2 linked regions of the Fulvivirga ulvae genome follow. The protein of the gene in region 2 binds, or shares a complex with, the protein of the main gene of each other region. Links are inferred from orthologs where the notes say so. Each region holds a gene or a part of one and is shown on either strand. Other genes may lie near its edges.

What was found. Proteins that work in one complex are often made in the same cells at the same time.
Region 1: the proteins of secA (region 2) and secY are in contact, whole or in part, in a crystal structure (PDB 3DIN), measured with the Thermotoga maritima proteins. The link is inferred for Fulvivirga ulvae from one-to-one orthologs. Residues at the interface, in WP_004082002.1 of Thermotoga maritima: Glu261, Ala262, Arg263, Lys300, Ala301, Arg302, Thr303, Ile304, Ile305, Leu323, Tyr324, Asp325, Pro326, Val329, Ser330, Tyr333, Ile336, Lys340, Phe345, Val349, Glu363, Phe364, Tyr374, Ser375, Gly376, Gly377, Glu393, Ile395, Thr482, Ser483; in WP_004081795.1 of Thermotoga maritima: Glu108, Gly109, Glu110, Glu111, Ala236, Glu237, Arg238, Arg239, Ile240, Thr241, Ile242, Gln243, Tyr244, Ala245, Arg246, Arg247, Val248, Thr249, Gly250, Arg251, Arg252, Val253, Tyr254, Gly256, Ala257, Ser258, Thr259, Tyr260, Leu261, Pro262.

The regions. Positions count from the first base shown.
Region 1 is NZ_CP089981.1:3,199,788-3,204,876, forward strand. Bases 2,145-5,089 are described here. They hold secY (preprotein translocase subunit SecY), read left to right. Parts: upstream 2,145-2,932; coding sequence 2,933-4,246; downstream 4,247-5,089. Other genes in these bases: rpsE (30S ribosomal protein S5), read left to right, coding at 2,145-2,250; rpmD (50S ribosomal protein L30), read left to right, coding at 2,255-2,434; rplO (50S ribosomal protein L15), read left to right, coding at 2,484-2,930; map (type I methionyl aminopeptidase), read left to right, coding at 4,253-5,026; infA (translation initiation factor IF-1), read left to right, coding at 5,028-5,089. Also shown: rplE (50S ribosomal protein L5), read left to right, coding at 1-29; rpsN (30S ribosomal protein S14), read left to right, coding at 36-305; rpsH (30S ribosomal protein S8), read left to right, coding at 401-799; rplF (50S ribosomal protein L6), read left to right, coding at 812-1,369; rplR (50S ribosomal protein L18), read left to right, coding at 1,378-1,725; more of rpsE, read left to right, coding at 1,732-2,144. UniProt on the Escherichia coli protein: The central subunit of the protein translocation channel SecYEG. Consists of two halves formed by TMs 1-5 and 6-10.
Region 2 is NZ_CP089981.1:2,828,723-2,837,866, reverse strand. Bases 2,113-6,014 are described here. They hold secA (preprotein translocase subunit SecA), read left to right. Parts: upstream 2,113-2,469; coding sequence 2,470-5,814; downstream 5,815-6,014. Other genes in these bases: LVD17_RS11790 (hypothetical protein), read left to right, coding at 5,819-6,014; dapF (diaminopimelate epimerase), read left to right, coding at 2,113-2,404. Outside these bases: carB (carbamoyl-phosphate synthase large subunit), read left to right, coding at 1-1,252; LVD17_RS11805 (DUF4834 family protein), read left to right, coding at 1,278-1,532; more of dapF, read left to right, coding at 1,622-2,112; more of LVD17_RS11790, read left to right, coding at 6,015-6,328; LVD17_RS11785 (M20 metallopeptidase family protein), read left to right, coding at 6,329-7,522; LVD17_RS11780 (Na/Pi cotransporter family protein), read right to left, coding at 7,582-9,144. UniProt on the Escherichia coli protein: Required for protein export, interacts with the SecYEG preprotein conducting channel.

The DNA.
Region 1 (5,089 bases), 370 kb from region 2 along the record:
CTTTCGCAAGTAACGCAAGTAAATCATAAAATATTATGGCAAGAAAAGCTGTTATAGCAAGAGAAAAAAAGAGAGAAAGATTAGTAGCAAAGTTTGCTGCTAAGCGCACGGCTCTTAAAGAGGCAGGAGATTACGAGGGACTGGATAAATTACCTCGAAATGCCTCACCGGTTAGATTACACAATAGATGTAAGCTAACGGGTAGACCTAAAGGATACATGAGAAAGTTTGGTATCTCCAGGGTTACTTTTAGAGAAATGGCTTCAGATGGAAAGATTCCAGGTGTAACTAAAGCCAGCTGGTAAAAAGTTTCTCTTTTTGTTTTATTCAAGAAAATAGTTCTGTATCTTTGCAGGCCTGTTTCATACGGGCGGCAATTTTACGTTAGATAAAGAAGAAAATGACAGATCCAATAGCAGATTATTTAACCCGTTTGAGGAATGCTATCAAGGCCAAGCATAGGGTCGTTGATATTCCTGCGTCTAATATCAAGAAGGAAATGACGAAAGTACTTCATGATAAAGGGTATATTCTGAACTATAAGTTCGAAGAGACAACGAACCATCAGGGTAATATCAAAATAGCTTTGAAGTACAATCCTGACTCAAAAAAACCAGCTATCTTCCATCTTGAAAGAGTTAGTAAGCCAGGTTTAAGAAAATATGCTTCAGCCGATTCATTACCTCGTGTATTGAATGGTCTGGGTGTGGCTATCCTTTCGACATCTCGAGGTGTTATCACAGATAAAGAAGCGCGAGATATGAATGTGGGTGGTGAAGTTTTGTGTTACATATATTAATTATAAACATCAATGTCAAGAATAGGGAAAAAACCAATAAAGCTTGCAAGCGGTGTTTCTTACACTTTTGACGAGAAAGTTGGAAACATTGTTGTGAAGGGACCGAAAGGTGAGCTTACACAGAAAATAGACCCTGCCTTCAAATTGGTTGAAGACGAAGGCGAGTTGACCGTTGAAAGGCCAACTGATCAGAAGAGGCATAAAGCTCTTCATGGTCTCTATCGCTCTTTGATCAACAATATGGTAGAAGGAGTTAGCTCTGGATTTACCAGGAAATTAGAATTGGTAGGGGTTGGATATAAAGCTTCAGCTCAGAATAACGTTCTGGAGTTGAGTTTAGGCTATTCTCATAATATATTTCTAGCTGTTCCTTCTGAATTAAAGGTTTCGGCAGAAACTGAAAAAGGAAAGAATCCGGTTGTTACACTTGAAGGAAGTGACAAACAACTGATTGGACAGGTGGCGGCAAAGATTAAAAGCCTGAGATCTGTAGAGCCTTACAAAGGTAAAGGTGTAAGATTCGTAGGAGAGCAAGTTAGACGTAAAGCTGGTAAACAAGCTGCTAAATAATTAAGGAGATGGCATTTAACAAATACAAAAGAAGACTTAGAATTAAGAAGGGTATCAGAAATAAAATTTCTGGTACTTCTGAGAAACCAAGACTTTCTGTTTTTAAAAGTAATAAAGGTATCTACGCACAGATTATTGATGACACTAAGGGTCATACGCTGTTAGCAGTTTCTTCAAGAGAACTAGGTGAGACTAAAAATAGTATAGATATTTCTAAATCTGTAGGAACTAAGCTTGCTGAAAAAGCAAAGTCGGGTGGTATAGAACATGTAGTATTTGATCGTAATGGTTACCTATATCACGGAAAAGTAAAAGCTTTAGCCGAAGGTGCCAGAGAAGGAGGTCTAAAATTTTAAAGCATTATGTCTCAAAGTAATATAAGATCAGTAAAAGCTAGCGAAATAGACCTTAAAGAAAAGGTTGTTGCAATTAAACGTGTGGCTAAGGTTGTTAAAGGTGGTAGAAGATTTAGTTTCTCTGCCATTGTGGTTGTAGGAGATGGTAACGGAGTGGTTGGATACGGTCTTGGTAAAGCCAATGAAGTTACAGATGCAATAACTAAAGGCATAGATGACGCGAAAAAGAACCTGGTAAAAGTACCTGTAATAAAAGGAACCGTGCCGCATGAAGCAATAGGTAAGTTCGGAGGGGGATTCGTTCTTCTTAAGCCTGCATCAGCTGGTACAGGTGTTATCGCCGGTGGTGCTATGCGTGCCGTATTGGAAAGTGCTGGCGTACATAATGTACTTGCAAAGTCTAAGGGTTCTTCAAATCCGCACAATGTGGTGAAGGCTACTTTTGATGCGCTAACAAATATGAGAGACGCATTCACTGTAGCACAGGACAGAGGGGTTTCTTTATCTAAAGTTTTTAACGGTTAAGATGATGGCAAAAGTTAGAATTTCTCAAGTTAGAAGTACAATTGGAAGGCCTGAAAGACAAAAACGTACCATTAAGGCGCTGGGTTTAGGTAAGATTGATAAGTCTGTAGAGGTAGAATTAACTCCGCAAATTAGCGGCATGATTAATAAGGTAAACCATTTGGTTACTGTAACTGAAGTTTAAAAATATATTCCGAGTCTGATAATCAGGCGCTAGGCAAAAAATATAACAGATGAAATTAAATACATTAAAACCTGCTGAAGGTTCTGTTAAAACAAGAAAAAGAGTTGGCCGTGGTCAGGGATCTGGCAAAGGTGGAACCTCTACAAGAGGACATAAGGGTGCCAAATCAAGATCTGGTTACTCAAAAAAGATCGGCTTTGAAGGTGGGCAAATGCCACTTCAAAGGAGGGTTCCTAAGTTTGGGTTCACTAATCCTAATAGGGTTGAGTATAAAGCGATCAATCTGGATACAATTCAAAAACTCGTTGATGATACTAAGGCAACGGCGGTGGATGTTAATTTGATTGTAGAAAATGGTTTGGCTGCAAAGAAAGACTTAATAAAGATATTAGGAAAAGGAGAGTTAAAATCGAAAGTAGATGTTACCGCTCATGCTTTTTCCGCATCGGCTTCTAAAGCCATAGAGGCTGCTGGTGGAAAAGTGACTCAACTATAATTATGAAGAAGTTTTTCACTACCATAAAGAACATATTTTCAATCGAAGATCTACGGATAAGGATCCTGAATACATTAGGGTTCCTTATCATCTTTAGGTTAGGGTCTTTTATTGTATTACCAGGCGTGGATCCGGATGCATTAGGCAGCGGAGCGCAAGGAGGAATATTTGATTTATTAAATACTTTCTTGGGGGGGTCTTTCAGTAGAGCCTCCATATTCGCGTTGGGTATAATGCCTTATATATCGGCTTCAATCGTTATTCAGTTATTGACCGTGGCAGTGCCATACTTCCAGAAGCTTCAAAAGGAAGGTGAGTCTGGAAGGAAGCGCCTGACACAGATTACGAGAGTACTTACAATTGCTATTACGCTTGCTCAATCAGCGGGCTATCTTGCAGCGACTATTCCTGCTGAGGCAATTATGTATGATCCGGCCTTTTTCCAGATATCATCTATGATTATCTTGGTATCAGGAACGATGTTCTGTATGTGGATTGGTGAGAAGATTACTGATAAGGGAATTGGTAACGGAATTTCAATGCTGATTATGATTGGTATTATCTCCAGATTCCCTGGCTCACTGGTAAGTGAGGCAATGTCAAGGGGAATGAGCGGAGCCTTGATGTTTGTTTTAGAAATTGTGGCATTATTCTTTGTTGTAATGGCAGTTGTAATGCTCACACAAGCTGTAAGAAGAATACCAATACAATATGCAAAACAGGTTATTGGTAATAAATTGTATGGAGGAAAAAGAGATTATATTCCTTTAAAAATTAATGCGTCTGGTGTGATGCCTATTATATTTGCACAGGCATTAATGTTTATTCCTCCTTTAATAGCCGGAATCTGGAAAGAAAGCGAAGTTGGATCTTATATAGGTTCAACCTTTTCTGATCCTTACTCGTGGCAGTATAACTTAGTGTTTGGCATATTGATATTGCTATTTACTTTCTTTTATACAGCTATTACAGTTAATCCTAATGATATTGCTGATAATCTTAAGCGTAACGGAGGATTTATCCCGGGAATTAAACCAGGTAAGCAGACATCCGAGTTTATAGATCAGGTATTGACAAAAATAACGTTGCCGGGGTCAATTTTCCTTGCACTTGTAGCTATTTTGCCTGCATTTGCGGTAAAGGCAGGAATTAGTCCTAACTTTGCTCAGTTTTACGGGGGCACCTCTTTATTGATTATGGTAGGTGTTATTCTGGATACACTCCAGCAGATAGAAAGTTACCTGCTAATGAGGCACTATGAAGGTATGATGAAGTCTGGTAAGGTGAAAGGACGTTCTCAAATTGCTGCAGCTTAATCTGGAATGATTCATTACAAGTCCAGAGAAGAGGTAGAACTTATAAAGGAAAGTGCTTTAATACTTGGCAAGGCACACGGAGAAGTGGCTAAAATGGTTAAGCCGGGTGTGAAAACCATAGAGCTTGATCAGATTGCGGAGGAATTTATAAGAGATCATGGTGGGGTTCCCTCCTTTAAGAATTATAACGGGTTTCCCTCATCATTATGTATATCCCTGAACGAAAATGTTGTTCATGGTTTTCCGAGTGAGTATGAGTTAAAGGAGGGAGATATAATTTCTGTTGACTGTGGAGTGTATTATAAAAGCTTTCACAGTGACTCGGCTTATACTTATCCCGTTGGGGAAGTATCGAGGGAAGTTATGCAATTGTTGAAAGTGACAAAAGAGTCACTATACAAAGGAATTGAAATGGCCGTTTATGGCAATAGAATTGGAGATTTGGCCTATGCTATTCAAAATCATGTCGAACAGTATGGGTATGGAGTTGTAAGAGAGTTAGTTGGTCATGGGATAGGGAGAGATCTTCATGAGGGTCCGGAAGTGCCGAATTATGGTAAACGAGGTAAAGGGGCAAAGCTTAAAGAAGGGTTGGTTATAGCTATAGAACCTATGATAAACCTGGGAACCAAGAATGTAGTGCAAGAGGCAGATGGCTGGACAATTCGAACAGCAGACAGAAGACCCTCAGCGCATTATGAGCATACTGTTGCTATATTTGAGACCGGAACGGAGATCCTAACGACACATAAATTTATAGAAGAGAATTTTAAATTTTAATATGGCTAAGCAAAAATCTATTGAACAGGATGGTACTATTACCGAAGCGCTTTCTAATGCTAT
Region 2 (9,144 bases):
GGTTTACAAACTTGTAGATACCTGTGCAGCCGAATTTGAAGCTCAAACACCATATTACTACTCTACCTTTGACCAGGAAAATGAATCGAAAATTACTGACCGGAAAAAGATAGTAGTTTTAGGGTCAGGTCCAAACAGGATAGGTCAGGGTATTGAATTTGATTACTCTTGTGTGCATGGCATTTTGGCAGCTAAAGAGTGTGGTTATGAGACTATCATGATCAACTGCAACCCCGAGACAGTTTCTACAGACTTCGATGTAGCTGACAAGCTATATTTCGAACCTGTTTTCTGGGAGCACATTTATGATATCATCGAGCATGAAAAACCTGAAGGTGTAATCGTTCAGCTTGGCGGACAGACAGCACTAAAGCTCGCCGAGAAACTCGAAAAGTATGGCATCAGGATTCTGGGCACTAACTTCCAGTCACTTGATCTTGCTGAGGACAGAGGTAGTTTCTCCAACATTCTGAGGGAAAACGATATACCTTACCCGCAATTTGGTGTGGCTGAAGATGCTGAAACCGCTATTGAGCTGTCAAAAGAGATCGGGTTCCCGCTGCTTGTAAGACCTTCTTACGTATTAGGTGGCCAAAGCATGAAGATCGTGATCAATGAAAAAGAACTTGAATCACACATTATTGATATTCTCAAAAAAATACCAGGTAACAAAGTATTGCTTGACCACTTTCTTGATGGAGCTATAGAAGCTGAAGCAGATGCTATCTGCGATGGAGAGGATGTACACATAATCGGCATTATGCAGCACATAGAGCCGGCAGGTATTCATTCCGGAGACTCCTATGCGGTGCTGCCTCCTTATAACTTGGGAGACTTCGTGATCCGCCAGATTGAGGCGTATACTAAAAAGATAGCACTGGCACTTAACACCGTAGGTCTTATCAATATACAATTTGCCATTAAAGATGATAAGGTATATATCATTGAGGCCAACCCAAGGGCATCCCGTACGGTTCCATTTATTTGCAAAGCATATGATGAACCATACGTTAACTATGCTGTTAAAGTAATGTTAGGTGAAAAGAAGGTTAAAGACTTTAAATTTAACCCTAAAAAGCATGGTTATGCCATTAAGGAACCGGTGTTCTCATTTGATAAATTCCCTAATGTAAATAAAGAGCTTGGCCCTGAGATGAAATCTACCGGAGAAGCCATTTATTTCATTGATGACCTGATGGACGACTATTTCCTAAAAATATACTCTGAACGAAACTTATATCTGAGTAAATAAGTATAATAATAAAAAGAGTAAAAATATGTTGAAATTTCTGATTATTGCGTTTCTGATAGGGTTTCTGTTTTTCAAACTTCTGGGTCTTTTTTTCAGGATTCTCATTGGAAGATCAGCAGCTGACAGATCAGGAGGAAGGGCATACCAAAATCAGCAATATCAGTCCGGAAGGAGCAACGACGGGAATGTAAACATTGATTATGTTCCAAAAAATGGCTCAAACAAGTCACCAAAAGCTTTTAAGGGCGGTGAATACGTTGATTATGAGGAAATAAAATAAATTATATCAAAATTGTTATTTTAGACCCCGTTTCGGTCCGCCAAAATCTGGCAATTTCCGAAACGGGGTTTTTCATTTTAGTATAGCACATGGATAATATCAAATTTTATAAATATCAGGCTACAGGTAATGATTTCATACTCATTGACAACCGCAGTACGCAGCACCGCTTTTCTTCAAAACAGATACAAAAACTGTGTGACCGTAAATTTGGTATCGGTGCAGACGGGCTGATCCTGATCCAGGACCACGACAACTATGACTTCGAAATGGTTTACTACAACCCGGATGGCAGTCAGAGCCTTTGCGGAAATGGCAGCAGGTGCGCTGTAAATTTTGCCAGTTATTTGGGGATAGTCGACAAATCAACGCGTTTTCTGGCCTATGATGGTGAGCACCTGGCAGAAATCCTTGACAATGAAGCTGTAAGATTAAAAATGGCTAATGTACAAAATGTCAGGTTAATGGCAGATGGTATGTTTATTGATACGGGCTCACCACACCTGATCAAGTATGTGATCAATGTAAAGAATTACAGGGTGTATGACGAAGGAAAAGCCATCCGCAACGGCGGATTATTTAAGGAGGCCGGAGTAAATGTGAACTTTGTTGAAATTACGGGCAACTCGGAAATCTTCGCCAGAACTTATGAAAGAGGTGTTGAAAATGAAACACTTTCCTGCGGCACAGGAGTTACGGCTGCGGCCATTTCTGCCAGTCATAAAGGTCTTGAAAGTCCGGTTACCGTCAATACCATGGGAGGAACACTGGCGGTAGAATTCAAAAAGCAAGATGATGGCAGTTATTCTGAAGTTTATCTTATAGGACCCGCAGAAAGAGTTTTTGAAGGCGCCATTGAAATGCCAGTGTAATAGGTAAAAGATTTAATTAAAAACACCTTAACTTTAAGGTCGAAAGATAGAAAACAGGAGCGACTATGTTAAATTTTATTGCAAAGATATTCGGTACAAAGTCTGAAAAAGATATCAAGACTTTGATGCCTCTGGTTGACAAGATCAACCAGGAATATGCTCAGTTTGCGAGCATTAGCGATGACGAACTAAGAAATAAGACCACAGAAATACAAGAACAAATAAATGCCTCGCTTAAAGGCATTGATGATCAAATAGCTGCGTTACATCAAAAAATTGAGGACAACCCCGATCTTGACATTCATGAAAAGGAAGAGGTTTTCTCCGAAATAGATAAACTGGAAGAGAACAGAAACAAAGAGCTTGAAAAAGTTTTGATGGACGTGCTTCCTCCCGCCTTTGCCGTAGTAAAGGAAACTGCCAGAAGACTTAAAGAAAACAAAAAGCTGGAAGTAACCGCTACAATGCATGACAAAACAATCGCTGCTGAAAAATCAAATGTAGAAATACAGGGAGAAAAAGCCATCTGGCATAATAAATGGCTGGCCGCGGGTACCGAGGTAACCTGGGAAATGCTACACTATGACGTACAGCTTATAGGAGGTATCGTATTACATCAGGGGAAAATCGCCGAGATGGCTACCGGTGAAGGTAAAACTCTTGTAGCTACTTTACCGGCATTCCTCAATGCCCTGGCTAAAAGAGGTGTGCATGTGGTAACTGTTAACGACTACCTCGCAAAAAGAGATAGCGAGTGGATGGCCCCTATATTTGAGTTCCACGGCCTAAGGGTAGATTGTATTGATAAGCATGATCCAAACTCAGACGCCAGAAGGAAGGCCTATCTTGCAGATATTACATACGGCACCAATAACGAGTTCGGCTTCGATTACCTTCGGGACAATATGTCCCGCGACCCGCAAGAGCTTGTACAAAGAAAGCATCACTACGCCATGGTCGATGAGGTTGACTCCGTACTTATTGATGAAGCCAGAACACCACTGATTATTTCGGGTCCGGTACCAAGAGGTGATGAACATGAGTTTTACGACCTCAAGCCAAGGATCAATAAACTTGTAGAGGCACAAAAGAAAGTTACCTCCCTGTTTTTGGTGGAAGCCAAGAAGCTTATGGCTGATCAAAATGAAAAAGAAGGAGGTTTAGCGCTTTTCAGAGCATACCGGGGGCTTCCAAAGCACAAACCGTTGATCAAATACCTCAGCGAACCGGGTATCAGGCAAATTCTGCAGAAAACAGAGAATTTCTACCTGCAGGATAATCAAAAAATGATGCCAGAGGCAGATGAACCTCTATATTTTACTATCGATGAGAAGCACAATAGCATAGAACTTACAGAAAAAGGTATAGACCTCATCACTGGTGAAGGAGAGGATCAAAACTTCTTTATTATGCCTGACATTGGTACTGAAATCGCTCAACTGGAAAAGGATGAGCAAATGACCGATGAAGAAAAAGTGGCCAAGAAAGATGAGATCGTTAAGGATTATGCTGTAAAATCTCAGCGCATACACTCTGTCAATCAGCTTCTGAAAGCCTACACACTGTTTGAAAAGGATACGGAATATATTCTCGTAGATGGGAAAGTTAAAATCGTAGATGAACAGACAGGTCGTGTAATGGAAGGGAGGAGATACTCTGACGGTCTTCACCAGGCGATAGAAGCCAAGGAGAATGTAAAAGTTGAAGATGCTACCCAGACGTATGCTACGGTAACTTTACAAAATTATTTCAGGATGTACCATAAACTTGCCGGTATGACTGGTACAGCCGAAACTGAAGCTGGTGAATTTTGGGAAATTTATGAGCTGGATGTAGTAGTAATACCTACAAACAAACCTATCGCAAGAGCAGACAAGCAGGATATGGTTTACAAAACAGTTCGGGAGAAATTCAATGCCGTAGTAGATGAGGTGGTAAGCCTGACCGAACAGGGCCGCCCGGTACTTGTAGGTACCACTTCTGTGGAGATTTCCGAATTGCTGAGCCGAATGCTTAATATGAGAAAGATTAAGCACCAGGTACTTAATGCGAAACAGCACCAGAGAGAGGCAGAGGTTGTGGCTGAAGCCGGAAAGCCCGGTACTGTAACCATTGCTACAAACATGGCAGGTAGAGGTACCGATATTAAGCTTTCCCCTGAATCCAAAGCCGCCGGCGGTCTTGCTATTGTAGGTACGGAAAGACATGAATCCAGACGTGTAGACAGACAGCTAAGAGGTCGTTCAGGTCGCCAGGGAGATCCGGGTTCATCGCAATTCTTCGTTTCCCTGGAAGACAACCTGATGCGGATGTTTATGCCTGAACGTATAGCGCGTATCATGGATAAACTCGGCTTACAGGAAGGAGAAGTTATTTCTCATTCTATGGTAACCAAATCCATTGAGCGTGCTCAGAAGAAAGTGGAAGAAAATAACTTCGGTATAAGAAAAAGGCTACTGGAGTATGATGATGTAATGAACTCTCAAAGAGAGGTGATTTATAAAAGAAGAAGAAACGCCCTGTTTGGTGAGCGACTTCAGCTTGATATCATGACCATGCTCTATGATACGTGCGAAGATATAGTAGTCAATACAAAAGGTGGTGAGAACTTTGAAAGCTTCAAACTCACTGTACTCGGAGTGTTAGGTATTGACTTCGAAATTTCCAAAGAGGATTTTGAAAGGATTTCTGCAGAGCAATTAACTGACAAGCTTTACCACCAGGCTTACGAGTACTACAAGCGGAAAAACAAAGGAATTGCGGAAAAGTCTCTGCCTATCATTAAAAACATAGATGAAACAAGGGGAGCCAACATTGAGAACATCATGGTGCCATTTACTGATGGCAAAAAGCAAATTGGTGTGGCCGCTAACCTAAAAAAATGTGTACAGACCGAAAACGCTGAGTTGGTAAAAGCAATGGAAAAAATGGCAACCCTTGCCATTATTGACCAGTTATGGAAAGACCACCTGCGAGAAATGGACGACCTGAAGCAAAGTGTCCAGAATGCCGTTTACGAACAAAAAGATCCTCTTTTGATCTATAAATTCGAAGGTTTTGAGCTTTTCAAACGGTTTATTGCCAAAGTTAATGAAGAAACTATCTCATTCCTTGTAAAGGCAGATATCCCTATTCAAGAACCTGAGCAGGTACAAGAGGCACGATCTCAGAGAAGACAAAAACTACAGGAACAAAAAGACGAATCGCGTTCGTTACTAAGTGGCGGTGGCAATGCACAGGCCAACAGACCTCCGGCAGAAAAAACCATGCCTCTTAAATCAGAAAAGATTGTAGGTCGAAATGATAAAGTTACTGTCCAGTATATGGATGGTCGCATTGAAAAAGATGTAAAATTCAAAAAAGTAGAGGAAGATATCAGAAATAACAAGTGCGTATTAGTTGAAGATTAATTTTATGATCAAACCATTAGCATACTGTCTAGTTGTCACAATAGTAGTGTTTGGGTGTAAAACAAGCTCGGTTACGACTTCTGCCGATACTGAAAAGTATAAAGAAGACCTGTCGCAGCTACGCCCGAAATATGAAAAGCCGGAAATAAATATTGATTCCGCTTCTACAGAAATGGTCACGGATTATAGCGATGTCACTCCTTCGCACGATGTAACAGCTAAATTGAATGCCGTGCTGGACAGTATTGACGTACTTAGGAAAGATGTCAGGTATATCGATGGTTTTACCATTCAGGTTTACTCGGGTACCAACAGCGAGGAGGCGCGTCTTTCAAGGGGGAAGGTGTACTCTATACTCCCCGAATCCAATCCGGAATTGAAATTTGATGAACCGAATTTCAAAGTGAAAGTAGGGAAGTACTATTCAAGAATTGAGGCCAGAAAACCTTACGCACAATTGAAGAAAAAATTTCCCGGTGCTATTATTATCCCTGAAAGAATCTATCTTCACTAAATGTCACTAAAACAACAAATAAAAGAGCTGGCAGCCCGTAATGCCGGTGAGATTGTTAATATCAGGCGTCACATCCATGCCAATCCTGAACTATCTTATCAGGAATACAATACAGCTAAATATGTGGCGGAACAGTTAAAAGCCATAGGTATTACGCCCAGGGAAGGCGTTGCTGAAACAGGCCTTACCGCTGTTATTGAAGGTCGAAACCCCGAATCAAAAGTACTGGCGCTCAGAGCTGACATGGATGCTCTGCCTATACTGGAGGCTAACAATGTAGAGTACAAATCGAAAAATGAAGGTGTAATGCATGCCTGTGGGCATGATGCTCACACATCTTCATTACTTGGATCAGCAAAAATACTCCATGAACTCAAAGATCAGTTTGAAGGTTCCGTAAAGCTTATTTTCCAACCTGGTGAAGAAAAAAACCCGGGAGGTGCTTCTTTGATGATTAAAGACGGAGCACTGAAAGATCCTGCACCGGGTTGTATTTTTGGCCAGCATGTAATGCCACTGATCCCTGTTGGAAAGGTAGGCTTTCGCGAAGGCATGTATATGGCAAGCTGCGATGAGATCTACCTGACCGTAAAGGGTAAAGGAGGACATGGTGCTGTTCCTGAATTGACTGTTGATCCTGTACTTATTGCCTCTCATATTATAGTTGCGCTTCAGCAGATCATAAGCAGGAATGCAAGTCCCAAAACACCTACTGTGCTGTCATTCGGAAAAGTAATCGCCAACGGAGCGACAAACATTATTCCCGATGAGGTAAATATCGCAGGTACCTTCAGAGCTATGGATGAAGAATGGCGGGCTGATGCTCATAAGAAGATCACCACTATGGCTGAAAACATTGCAACGGCCATGGGAGGTAGTTGTTATGTTGAGATATCAAAAGGCTATCCCTTCCTGGTTAACAATCCGGAAGTTACCAGGCAGGCACGAGCTTCTGCAGAAGAATTTCTCGGAAAAGAAAACGTTGTTGACCTTGAACTTTGGATGGGAGCTGAAGACTTTGCTTATTATACACATGAGGTGCCTGCATGTTTTTACAGGCTGGGAACCAGAAATGAGGCCAGAGGCATTACCTCATATGTCCACACTCCTACTTTTGATATCGATGAAGATGCTTTGGAAATTGGGGCAGGCATGATGGCATGGATTGCCTTGAGCAAGCTACATAATATGTAAAATAAATATTGTGCTTTTTTCAATTATAGGAGGGCCTGACACAGCTACAGGCTCTCTATTTAAGCGTTCACCATATCCTCTTCATCCTTAGCCAGCTCACCCGTAACAGCCTCAGACACATTAATAATATGATCTCCAACACGCTCTAAAAGGTTATAGAGGTCGGAGTATACAATACCACTCATAATGTCATAATCACCCTTTTCAATGTTTTTGAGATGTTTCTTTCTGAGTCTGTCCCGTTTTTTATTAATAGCAGCTTCTTGCTCAACGGCCTCATTTAAACTCACTTGATCATAATCCATGTTTAAATTATCCATCATCACCGTGAAAGCTTCATCGATAAGCTCAAACATCTCTTGTAGGTTCTTCACCTGGCGGTCAGAGAACCAAGCATCACTTTCATTTTTTCTTTCAATGGCCAACGACATCTGGAAGAACAAATCCCCAATCCTTTCCAGATCATTGATGATAGATAGCATCCCTCGTAACCTCAACGAAGATTCACTACTTAAGTTTGAGGTCGATACTTTGGACAAATAGTCAGCTATCTCCAACTCTACTCTATCAGTAATTTCTTCATACTTTTTAATACGTTTCATCAATTTAACCCGGGCTTTTACCTTCTTCTTCACAATCAACGCCTGTACAAACCCCGACATCCTTGATGTGAGCTCGGCAAATTTTGCAATCTCCTTTCCCGCCTCTTCCAGAGATATTTCAGGAGTGGACATAATAGGAGTGCTAATGTACTCCAGTCTAAACTCTTCATCTTCACCTCTTGATGTAACAAACTTCACAACAAAATTTGAGATATGCTTAACAAACCAGATCAAAAGCAGGACATTAATAATGTTAAATGTAGTATGAAAAATCGACAAAGAAACAGGAACAGCCTCCGGGGTATCAAAAGGAGATACATTATGATATTTTGTCATGTAAGCATCGATACCATTAAGAAATAACGGAAAAGCAAGGAGCATCCACACTACACCGAATATATTAAATATGAAATGCGCTCGTGCCGCTCTTTTAGCATGAATATTACCTACAAGCGCAGCTATATTAGCGGTAATAGTCGTACCAATATTCTCACCCAAAACCATAGCAGCTGCGAGATCAAAAGATATCCATCCCTGATTGGCCATCACCAGTGTCAATGCCATGCTCGCACTTGAGGACTGTACCACCACGGTTAATACTGTTCCAATAGCAATAAACAATAATGTAGATAAAATACCAGCATCAGTATAACGACTTAAAAACTCAAGCACTTGTGGGTTGGACTTTAAATCCGGAACAGCCCCCTTCAATGCCTCTAGTCCCATAAACAGCAGAGCAAAGCCTATAATAACCTCGCCCCAAGACTTCCATCTGTTTTTGGAAGAAAACAATAGAGGGAAACCAAAAGCTATAATAGGTAAAGCTACTGCAGCAATTTTTACCTTGAAACCAACAATTGAAATAATCCAGGCAGTGATAGTAGTACCAATATTAGCCCCCATGATTACACCTATAGACTCTACCAGTGAAAGTAGTCCGGCATTTACAAAACTTACTACCATCACAGTTGTAGCGGAAGAAGATTGGACCAGAGAGGTTAGCAGGAAGCCTGTCAACAC